DNA from 2 places in the Pannonibacter tanglangensis genome. Region 1 is predicted to be linked to the other one. Evidence: riboswitches for the same ligand, from Rfam matches in the RefSeq annotation. Region 1 holds a riboswitch; the other holds the start of a gene.
The links. Region 1 has a riboswitch for thiamine pyrophosphate ahead of GWI72_RS02450 (hydroxyethylthiazole kinase). Riboswitches for the same ligand answer to the same signal wherever they lie in the genome.
Positions count from the first base shown of each region.

Region 2: linked by a shared signal. The riboswitch ahead of thiM (hydroxyethylthiazole kinase) and the one ahead of GWI72_RS02450 (hydroxyethylthiazole kinase) in region 1 are both predicted to bind thiamine pyrophosphate.

Region 1 covers NZ_JAABLQ010000001.1:523,720-529,230, forward strand. The annotation lists gene GWI72_RS02440 (DMT family transporter) at 1-909, shown strand, start outside; gene GWI72_RS02445 (Lrp/AsnC ligand binding domain-containing protein) at 958-1,194, opposite strand; TPP riboswitch at 1,433-1,536, shown strand; gene GWI72_RS02450 (hydroxyethylthiazole kinase) at 1,626-2,387, shown strand; gene thiD (bifunctional hydroxymethylpyrimidine kinase/phosphomethylpyrimidine kinase) at 2,428-3,240, shown strand; gene GWI72_RS02460 (TRAP transporter substrate-binding protein) at 3,237-4,328, shown strand; gene GWI72_RS02465 (fumarylacetoacetate hydrolase family protein) at 4,410-5,255, opposite strand.
Region 2 covers NZ_JAABLQ010000001.1:2,592,252-2,597,762, forward strand. The annotation lists gene GWI72_RS11530 (glycine--tRNA ligase subunit alpha) at 109-1,038, opposite strand; TPP riboswitch at 1,309-1,404, shown strand; gene thiM (hydroxyethylthiazole kinase) at 1,747-2,547, shown strand; gene thiE (thiamine phosphate synthase) at 2,534-3,190, shown strand; gene GWI72_RS11545 (hypothetical protein) at 3,222-3,407, opposite strand; gene GWI72_RS11550 (S49 family peptidase) at 3,429-4,280, opposite strand; gene GWI72_RS11555 (PilZ domain-containing protein) at 4,548-5,138, opposite strand; gene GWI72_RS11560 (uracil-DNA glycosylase) at 5,215-5,511, opposite strand, start outside.

The sequences.
Region 1 (5,511 bases):
GTCGCCTCGACCCTGATCTTTTCGATCATGGTGGTGGCGCTGAAGATCGCGGCCGAGCGGGTGCCGATCGGTCAGGTGGTGTTTGCCCGCAACTTCTTCGGCATCTTGCCGGTCCTGATGATGCTGCTGTGGCAGCGGCAGCTGACCACGGCGGTCCGCACGCATCAGCCGCTCGGCCATATCGGCCGTGCCACCGTCGGCATCTCGGCGATGATCTGTTCCTTCACCTCGCTGAAGTACCTGCCGCTGCCCGATGCCACCGCCATCGGCTTTGCCTCGCCGCTGTTCGTCGTGGTGCTGGCCTTCCTGTTTCTGGGCGAGGCAGTGCGCATCTACCGCTGGAGCGCTGTTGCCCTCGGTTTTGTCGGCATCCTCATCATCCTGTCGCCGCACATGGGCGGGCTGACGATCACGGGGGCGACCTGGTTCGGAGCCGCGGCTGCCGCGCTCGGGGCGCTGTTCTCGGCCATGGCGATGATCTTCGTGCGCAAGCTGTGCGAGACGGAGCGCACCTCGACCATCGTCCTCTGGTTCTCGGCCTGCGCCTCGGTGATGGCGCTGGCGACAATCCCCCTCGGCTGGCTCGATCCGTCCTTCGCCTGGGTCCTGCCGGACTGGGAAACGGCCGCGCTGCTCATCTTCGTGGGGCTGTCGGGCGGTGTCGGCCAGATCGTCATGACCGAGGCCTATCGCTACGCCGACGCCTCGACGATTGCCCCCTTCGACTACGCCAACATGATCTGGGCGGTCGTGCTCGGCTGGATGTTCTTTGCCGAGGTGCCGGTCTGGCAGGTGATCGTCGGCTCGCTGATTGTGACGGCGGCCGGCCTGTTCGTGATGTTTCGCGAGCGTCAGCTTGGACGCGATGACACGAAGGCGCGCGAGGCCTCGGGCCCGCTCAGGCCGTGACGGCCGCCGGCTTCAACCGCCGGGCTTGGGCAGCGGTGCCGGCCCGGCTCAGAATGCCTTGAACGTGATGATCGTCCGGGTGTCGCGGATGCCCTCCAGACAGTGCAGCTTCTGGTTCACGAAGTGGCCGATGTCGTCGCCGTCCTCGATGTAGACCTTGACCAGCAGGTCGTAGTCGCCGCTCGTCGAGTAGATCTCCGAGGCGATCTCGGCGTCGGCAATCGCGTTGGCCACCTTGTAGGTCTCCCCCAGGTGGCACTTGATCATGATGAAGAACGGCTTCATGGCTCGGGTCCCGTGACGCCCCCGGGCGGGGGCATTTCGTTCTGGCTTGAATGGCTGATCCGGGGCGGGCCGTCAATCATGCGCTGCGGTCCCCAAGCTTCCCCGACAAGCCGCCCCGACAAGCCGCCCCGACGCGCCAAGGTCGCCCCCTGCCGTCCGATGCCGTGCGGGCGCTGACCCGCGTCGGCCTGCCGCGCCAATCTGCTTGCAATGACGCGTCGCAGTTGTTAGCTGTCATGCCATCTCATGGGGGTGCCCACTGACGGGCTGAGAGGCGCAGGCGCCAACTCCTTGAACCTGATCCGGCTCGTACCGGCGGAGGGATTTGGGATGACGGACCAGTCGATACGGGTCACGGCTGCGGCGCGTGACGAGCTTCATCACACAGGCACCGGCATGCGCGCTGCGCGGACATCGCGGAGGCGGGACGCATGACGGCCCCGGCCACCGCAACCGCGCCGACGGCGGACGCCCTTTCGATCGACATCGGCCGTGTGCTCAACCGGCTGCGGTCTGCCGCGCCGCGCGTTCACTGCCTGACCAATGCCGTAGCCCAGGCCTTCACGGCCAATGTCCTGCTCGCGCTGGGCGCGATCCCCTCGATGACGCTTGCCGCCGAAGAGGTGCCGGCCTTTGCCGCCAGCGCCGATGCGATCCTTGTCAATCTCGGCACGCTCGACGAGAGCCGGCGCACCGCCTTTGCCCTCGGGCTTGAGGTCGCCGAGGCGACGGGCAAGCCCTGGGTGCTTGACCCCGTGTTCGTCGACCGGTCGCCGCCGCGGCTCGCGCTCGCCCGCGATCTTGCCGCCCGTCGTCCGTCGCTGCTCAAGGTCAACGCCGGCGAACTGGCGGCACTGGGCGGCGCGGAGGCGCTGGCCGGCGTGCCGCTTGCCGTGACCGGGCCCGTCGATCTCGTGCAGGTCGGTGCGCGCACCCTGCGTCTTGCCAACGGCCATCCGATGATGGGGCGCGTCACGGCCACCGGCTGTGCAGCCGGAGCGGTGCTGGGGGCCTGTCTGGCTGTCGAGCCGGATCCGTTGCTGGCGGCTGCGGCCGGGCTCAGCTTCGTGGCGATTGCCGGAGAGCTGGCAGCCCGCTCTGCCGCCGGGCCCGGCAGTTTCGTGCCGCTGTTCCTGGACGCGCTGCATGCGCTGGACGCTGCCAGCCTTGGCCAGCACCTGCGCCTCGCCTGAGCGCGGCCCCCTCTTTCTCCACCACCTCAGGGAAACCCGCATGACCGCGATTGCCCTTACCATTGCAGGCTCCGACTCCGGCGGTGGCGCCGGGATCCAGGCCGACCTGAAGACCTTCTCGGCGCTCGGCGTCTATGGCGCCAGCGTGCTGACGGCGCTGACGGCGCAGAACACCCATGGTGTCTCGGCGATCCACGACGTGCCCCCGGCCTTCGTGCGGGCGCAGATGGATGCCGTTCTCGGGGATCTGGCCGTCAACGCGGTGAAGATCGGCATGCTGTCGCAGCCTGACGTCATCCGCGCCGTGGCAGAGGGACTGGATGCGCATGGCATGCAGGCCGTCGTTCTGGATCCGGTGATGGTCGCAGCCTCCGGCGATCCGCTGCTCGTTCCCGAGGCGGTGGCCGTCATCATCGAGCATCTTCTTCCCAGAGCCGCGCTGATCACGCCCAACCTTCCGGAGGCCGCGCGCATGCTCGAGACCTCCGTTGCCGAAGGGCGCGAGGCGATGCGCGACCAGGCGCAGGCGCTGCTGCGGCTCGGGGCAAGGGCGGTGCTGCTGAAGGGCGGTCATGGCGGGGGGCCGGCCAGCGAGGACTGCCTGCTTACCGGCGACGGGGCCGAGACCTGGCTGAGCGCGCCCCGGCACGAGACGCGCAACACCCATGGCACGGGCTGCACCCTGTCATCGGCGATCACGGCCGGGCTCGCCCGGGGCTTGCCGCTCGCCGAGGCGGTGGCGGCCGGCAAGGCCTATGTCACCGCGGCGATCCGGTCTTCCGACCGGCTCACAATCGGCTCGGGACATGGGCCCGTGCATCATTTCCACGCATTCTGGGGGGCATCTGCATGACGACTTCGACCTATTCCCGCCGCCGGGCCCTTGGCCTCGGCGTCGCAGCCGCCACGGGCGCCCTTGCCGCTCCGTCGCTGGTGCGGGCAAACGCGACCATCGACTGGAAGATGGTCACCTCCTGGCAGAAGAACCTGCCAGGCCCCGGCGTGACCGCGCAGCGGATCTGCGACCGGATCGAGACCCTCTCCGGCGGCCGCATGCGGGTGCGCCTGTCTGCGGCCGGTGAACTCGTGCCGGCGCTCGGTGTGCTCGATGCGGTTGCGGGCGGGACCGCCCAGATGGGGCACACCGCCTCGTTCTTCTGGCAGGGCAAGATGCCGGCCGCCGTGTTCTTCACCGCCATTCCCTTCGGTCTGACGCCGCTGGAACACATGACCTGGATCGAACAGGGCGGTGGCCAGGCGCTGTGGGACGAGCTCTATGCCCCCTTTGGCATCAAGCCGGTGATGGCCGGCAACACCGGCGTTCAGATGGGCGGCTGGTTCAAGCGCGAGATCACGTCGCTGAATGATCTGGCAGGCCTCAAAATCCGCATGCCGGGGCTCGGCGGCGAGGTGCTGCGGCGGCTCGGCGCGACGCCGGTGGCGCTGCCGCCGGGGGAGATCTTCCAGGCGTTGCAGTCCGGCGTGATCGACGCGACCGAGTTCCTCGGGCCCTGGAGCGATCAGGCCATGGGGTTCCAGAAGGTGGCGAAGTACTATTACGCGCCGGGCTTCCACGAGCCGAACGGCACGGGCGAGGCGCTGTTCAACAAGGCAGCGCTCGACGGGCTGCCGGCCGAGCTGCAGGCCATCGTGCTTGAGGCCTGCCGCGCCGAGAATGCCTTGGCCCTGACCGAGAGCGAGTGGATGAACGCCGGTTCCCTGGCGACGCTGCAGGAGAAGGACGGCGTCGACGTCCGCTTCTATCCGGACGACGTGCTGGCCGGGCTGCGCAAGGAAAGCGCTGCGGTGCTGGCCGATTTTGCCACCAGGGACCCGCTGTCCGGACGCATCTACGAGAGCTATGCGGCCGCCATCGCGCGGCTGGCGCCGTGGAGCCGTGTCTCCGTGCAGCGCTTCCTGTCCGCCCGCGACGGGGCCTGACGTCGGCCCCTGTCCGGGCGCGTGGAGGATGACTGCGGCCGGTGCCATGCGGGGCCGGCCGCAGCCCGTTCCGGGCTCCGGTCAGCTCCCGGCGACAACCACCTGGCGCTGCGTGCCGAGACCGGAGATGCCGAGTTCCATCACGTCGCCGGGCTTGAGATAGAGCGGCGGCTTCTTGCCCATCCCGACGCCCGGCGGCGTGCCGGTCGTCACCACGTCGCCGGGCTCCAGCACCATCAGCTGCGACAGGAAGCTGACGAGGGTGGCAACGGGGAAGATCATGGTCCGGGTGGATCCGGTCTGGGTGCGCACGCCGTTCAGGTCAAGGGTCAGGTCGAGGGCCTGCGGGTCGGGGATCTCGTCGGCGGTGACGACGAAGGGGCCGAGCGGTCCGAAGGTCGGCGCACTCTTGCCCTTGATCCATTGACCGGTGCCCTCGATCTGCCAGGCCCGTTCGGAAATGTCGTTGCAGATCAGGTAGCCGGCCACATGCGACAGGGCCTCCGCCTCGCTCACCTGCCAGGCGCGCCGGCCGATGACGAAGGCCAGCTCCACTTCCCAGTCCAGCTTGGTCGACCCGGCCGGGATGATGACGGGATCGTTCGGGCCGCTGATGCAGCTCGGCGCCTTGGAAAAGACAACCGGTTCGGCCGGCACGGGCATGCCGGACTCCGCCGCATGGTCGGCGTAGTTCAGCCCGATGGCGATGAAATGGCCCGGGCGGTGGATCGGCGGGCCGAAGCGCACGGGACCCTTGACCTCGGGCAGGGTTGCCACGTCGAGGGCACGCAAGCGGTCGAGCACCGGCTGGTCATAGGCGGCGGCGTCCAGGTCGCCGATGATGGCGCCCAGATCGCGCAGGCTGCCATCGCTGGCCATGAGGCCCGGCCGTTCCGCGCCTGCCTCTCCGAATCGACACAGTTTCATTTTTGCCCTCTTCTGACCTCGTGCAGCGCCTGGCGGACCCGCGCAGGCTGGGCGCCATTCTCATGCGTCTGCCTGCCGATGCAAGGTCACCGGACCAGGAAACCGGCAGTCCGGGTGCGGCCGGATTGTTGCAGTTTCGCAACGCCCGAGGCGAAAATATGTCTGTTCTGTGTCGAGGCTGATTTGCCTAAAAATTGTGCAAATGAAGTGTTTCGCGTCGCGCCCCTGCAAGAAATGTCGCGAACCACCGGAAATT
Region 2 (5,511 bases), 2.1 Mb from region 1:
TTCTCCTGGCGAGGACTCACTGCGGCGTGACGCTAGCGCCTGACGCCGGATCTGTCACCCTGAAGAGGCGGGCCGAAGCTGGGAACCGACGGGATCGGCAGGCGCGGGTCAGCCCTCGTAGCCGACACCGCCGGCGCGGGTTTCGAGGAAGGCCCCGCCGCAGGCCTTGGCCAGCTCGCGGACGCGCAGGATGTAGCTCTGGCGCTCGGTGACGGAGATGACACCGCGCGCATCGAGCAGATTGAAGGCGTGGCTGGCCTTGATGCACTGGTCATAGGCCGGCAGCACGACCTGATGCACGTCGGCCCCCGCCGCATCGCGGGCCGCCGCGCCGGCAGCCAGAAGGCGGCGGCATTCCTCTTCCGCATCCCGGAAGTGGCGGAACAGCATCTCGGTGTCGGCGTGCTCGAAATTGTGGCGGGAGTATTCCTGCTCGGCCTGCAGGAACACATCGCCGTAGGTGATCTTCTCGGCGCCCTCGCGGCCGTTGTAGTTCAGGTCATAGACGTTATCGACGCCCTGGATGTACATCGCCAGGCGCTCCAGGCCGTAGGTCAGCTCGCCGGAGACCGGCGCGCACTCGAACCCGGCAACCTGCTGGAAGTAGGTGAACTGCGACACTTCCATGCCGTCGCACCAGCATTCCCAGCCGAGGCCCCAGGCCCCCAGCGTCGGGCTTTCCCAGTCGTCCTCGACGAAGCGGATGTCGTGCAGGGTCGGGTCGAGACCGATGGCGTAGAGGCTGTTGAGATAGAGGTCCTGCAGGTTGTCCGGCGACGGCTTCAGGATGACCTGGAACTGGTAGTAGTGCTGCAGCCGGTTCGGGTTCTCGCCGTAGCGGCCATCGGAGGGACGGCGGGAGGGCTGGACATAGGCGGCCTTCCACGGACGCGGCCCGAGCGAACGCAGCGTGGTGGCCGGATGGAACGTGCCGGCGCCGACTTCCATGTCATAGGGCTGCAGCACGACGCAACCCTGATCCGCCCAGTAGCGCTGCAGGGTCAGGATCAGACCCTGGAAGGAGTTTTCAGGGCGCATGTGGGCCGGGATGGCTTCGTTCGACATGGATGAGGTCCCGATTGCGAAGGGCGGCGCGGCCATGGCCGCGCACAGTCGGCCGGACAGGTGCCACGGGCCGCCGGCAAGGTCAAGCGCGGCGGCGCGAGGGCGCACGCGTCCCTCCCCTCGAGCCGCCGGCCCCATGCGGCGCCCCCGTGAGGCGGCCCTGTGCGGCGTCCCCGTGCGGCACCCCTGTGCGGCGACCTTGCGCTCCCCTCTTGCGCTGCCGCTGCGACAGGCCTATAAGCCTGCTTGCGACAGGGGCGCCCCACAACCGGGGGCTGAGAGGAACCCTTTGAACCTGAACCGGGTCATGCCGGCGGAGGAAGTCGTTTGCAGACCTGTGCCTACCATCCCTGCCCCCATGTTGCCGTCCGCTGGCCGATGCGCCCGCCTCTGCGGCCAGGGCGGAGCCATGGTCCCGCGCGGTCTTCAGCCTCCCCGCGCCGGACCGCCCGCATGCATGGAGGACAGGACATGACAGACAGCGCCACCGCACAGCCGCAGCCGGAGCAGCGGAAGCCGGAGCAGGCCAACACGGAGCAGGAGCGCTCGGAGCGGGGCGGGCCGCAGCGTGGGCAGGAAGCAGCCTCCGGGCCGGATCGCGCCGGCACGGTGGCGAGCGCCCGTCCCGGCGTCGCAGGGGGCGGCCTTGCACGGGCAGCCGTGGCTGCTGCCGGGTCGACCATGACGCTCGGCGCCCATCTGGCAGGAATGCGGGCGCGGCGACCGCTGGTGCAGAACATCACCAACTTCGTGGCGATGCAGACCATGGCCAATGTGCTGCTGGCCGCCGGAGCCTCGCCGGCGATGGTGCATGCGCGCGAGGAAGCGGCGGAGTTCGCCGGCCTTGCCAGCGCCGTGACGCTGAACACCGGCACGCCCGAACCCGACTGGGTCGCCGCCATGGAGGCAGCCGCAACGGCGGCGCTCGCCCGCGGCATTCCGGTCGTGCTCGATCCGGTGGCGGCCGGGGCAACCGGATACCGGCGCGAGATCAACGGCCGGCTTGCCCGGCTGTCGCCTTCGATCATCAAGGGCAACGCATCGGAGATCCTGGCGGTTGCCGGACGCACCAGCGCCTCGCGCGGGGCCGACAGCGGCGACGGGACCGACGCGGCCGAGCCGGCGGCCGTCGCCCTGGCCCGGGCCACGGGTGGGATCGTGGCCGTGACGGGCGCGATCGACGTGGTGACGGACGGGCGCCGGATTGCGCGGATCGCCAACGGGTCGCCACTGATGACGCAGGTCACGGCGCTCGGCTGCGCCCTGACCGGCATCGTTGCCGCCTTTGCTGCGGGTGCGCCCGACCGGTTTCATGCAACGGTCGCAGCTCTCGCCTATTACGCCCTCGCCGGAGAACGCGCGGCCGCCGAAGACCCCCGACCGGGAAGCTTTGCGACCGCCTTCCTCAACGCCTTGCATGATGTGACGCCAGAGCAGGTCGATGCCCTGGCGCTTGTGGAGTATGCCGATGCGCCGCTTTGATCTTTCCCTGTATCTCGTGACCGACGAGATCCGTCGCCCCGGACTTGAGGACGACGTGATCGCGGCCGTTCGCGGGGGCGTGACGCTGGTGCAGCTGCGCGACAAGAGCGCGCCGCATGCGGTGGTGGCGGAGTTTGCCCGGCGGCTGAAGGCACGGCTGGACGAGCACCGCGTGCCGCTGATCCTGAACGACCGGGTGGAAGTGGCGCGGATGATCGGCGCCGCCGGCGTGCACATCGGCACCCGGGACATGACCCCGGCCGAAGCGCGGCAGATGCTCGGCCCGAACGCGATCATCGGCGTTTCCGTTTCGGAAGCTGCCCATCTCGACCGGTTCGACCCGGCCGATGTCGACTATGTCGGCATCGGACCCGTGCATCCGACCCTGACGAAGCCCGACCATGCGACCCCGATCGGAGCGGAGGGGCTCGCGCGGCTCTGCGCTGCGGCGCGGCTGCCGGCGGTGGCGATCGGCGGCCTGACGGCGCAGGATGCTCCGGCCGTCCGGGCCGCGGGCGCGCAGGGCCTGGCAGTGGTCTCGGCGATCCTTTCCGACGGCGACGCGGAACAGGCCGCCCGCCGGCTGCGCAGGGCGTGGGAAGAGGCTGCGTCCGGTGACGTCGCACGGCCGGCAGCGGAGTGACCGGGGGACCTGACGGGTCCCGGGGCGGGGATCAGGCCTCGCCTTCGGGGCGATAGCGGCCGGTGACCGGATCCCGCTCAAGGCGGATGGTCTGGTCATCGGGCCGGCGGGCCGCTTCCGAGAGCCGCGCCTCGACCCGGGCCATTTCGCGACGGACCAGCTTGAAGGCCGCGAACCCGGCAGCACCCAGAAGGGCAAGTCCCCAGAGCGGTGGCATGACAGCTTCTCCCGACAGGCTTCAGAGCCCGTAGCGCGACCACAGCGTACGGGCCTCGACAGCGGCCATCAGATCATCCGCGTAGGTGGCAGGCAAGAGGGAGGCCGCAACGCCGCCGCCGTTGCGACGCCCGAACAGGCCGCGCGGCGGATTGACGAGCCGCAGCTCCGCACGCGCGCCGTATTTCTCGCGCACGACGGAGCGCAGGTCCCCTTCCCGGTCCGCAAGACCGAGCCCGACCGCCGCACGCCCGGCCCAGAACTGGCCGGTGAACAGGTCGGGATGGTCGGCGAGCCGGCCGCCGCGCCGCTCCTTCACCAGGTCGATGAAGACCTCGTGGATCTCGAGCTGCAGCTGCCTGATATGGGCGATCTCGTCCGGGTTCTCGGGACGGAAGGGATCAAGCTGCGACTTGTTGCTGCCAGCCGTATAGACCCGGCGCTCGACGCCGATCCTGTCAATGAGGCCGGTGAAGCCGAAGCCGGAGAAGATCACGCCGATGGAGCCAACGATGGACGAGGGGTCGACGATGATCTCGTCGCCCGCCACGGCGATCATGTAGCCGCCGGATGCGGCCACATCCTCGACGAAGACAAGGACGTGCTTGCCATGCTCGGCCGCCAGATCGCGGATGCGGCGGGTGATCAGACGCGACTGCACCGCCGACCCGCCGGGCGAGTTGACGACCAGCGCAACCGCCGGCGCCTTCTTCATGCGGAACGCCCGCTCCAGGGGCGTGGCGACATTGGCCAGGTTGAGGCCGGGCCGCATCAGGCCGCCGTTGTCGATGACCCCCTGCAGCCGAACGACGGGAATGACCGGCCCGGACCGGCCGGCGAGGGCCCGAAGCTTGCTGGACAACATCTGGAACATCGGAAGGGCTCCGCAGGACAGGAAGGAAGGTCTCCGTTCCTAGCTGGGGACTTGCGGGCGTCTTGGCAAGCCACCTCCGGCCCAAGGCAAGGCCAAGGGCAAGGGGCAAGGGCCAAGGGCAAGGGCCAGGGGCAAGGGCGGGGGCCGGGGGGCGGGAACGGATCGGGTTGCAGGGTCCGACCGGGGCATCCGGCGGAGACCGTCGGACGGTCACTTCACGCCGGAAGACAAGACAGGACGATCGGGCAGGTGCGGCAGGCAGGGCGGTCAGACGGGCGGACGGGCCAGTTTCTGGGTCTTGCTGGCCAGCTCCCGCACGGCCTCCCAGTTCAGGCGGACGCCAGCCTCGTCGCCCTCGCGCCGCATGATCTTCCCGACCAGCGCTCGCGGCATGCCGAGCACACGGATCACGATCTCGTCGGGAAGCTTCGCCAGGCCGGGCGCGGAAATCCGGCAGCCGGACTTCGAGGCATCAACGATGCGGCCCGAGACGCGCATGCTGCCCTCCCGATCCGTGACAACGATGGGAATGGACACGGGCCGGCGCGGCTCCTGCCGCCGGCTGGCGGCCGCATCGCTCTGGGCGCTGAAGACGACCGCTGCCATGGTGCCGGTGACCGACGTCACGGTCGCCGCCCGCAGATAGGGATCGTCGCCCACCCTGATGCCGATGCTCTTGCCGAGAAGTGCGGCGTCGTCCGAGGTCAGGCGGCAGCCCCACTGGCTGACGTTGCTCATCTCCGCCTCGATGCAGGTGAGGCGGTCCACGTCAAAGACAAGCACCCGCTCAACCTCCGGCTGCGCTTGCGGCACGGCGGCGGCATGGGGACGGTGAACGGAAAAGGCACTCGACGCCATCGGCAAATCCTAAAATTTGACGATAAAGTGCTAACGATTTGCCTGTTAAAAAATCGTATAGGTTGATCTTACAATTTTACTCAACCGGATGATTATCGCCCGCCACAACCTGACGTAGGGTCAGAAAATCCCGCCACGCCAGACGTTTCTCGAGCGGACTGCGCAAGAGATAGGCAGGATGATAGGTCGCAAGCGCCCTGATCTTGCGGCGACCCGTATCGTATTGCATCCACCGTCCGCGCATCTTCCTGATGCCGTCGGTGGCTCCGGTCAGGGCCTTTGCTGAGGCAGCCCCGAGAAAGACCAGAACATCCGGGTCGACCAGCTCGATCTGACGCGCGATGAACGGTCGGCAGATCTCGGTTTCCTGGGG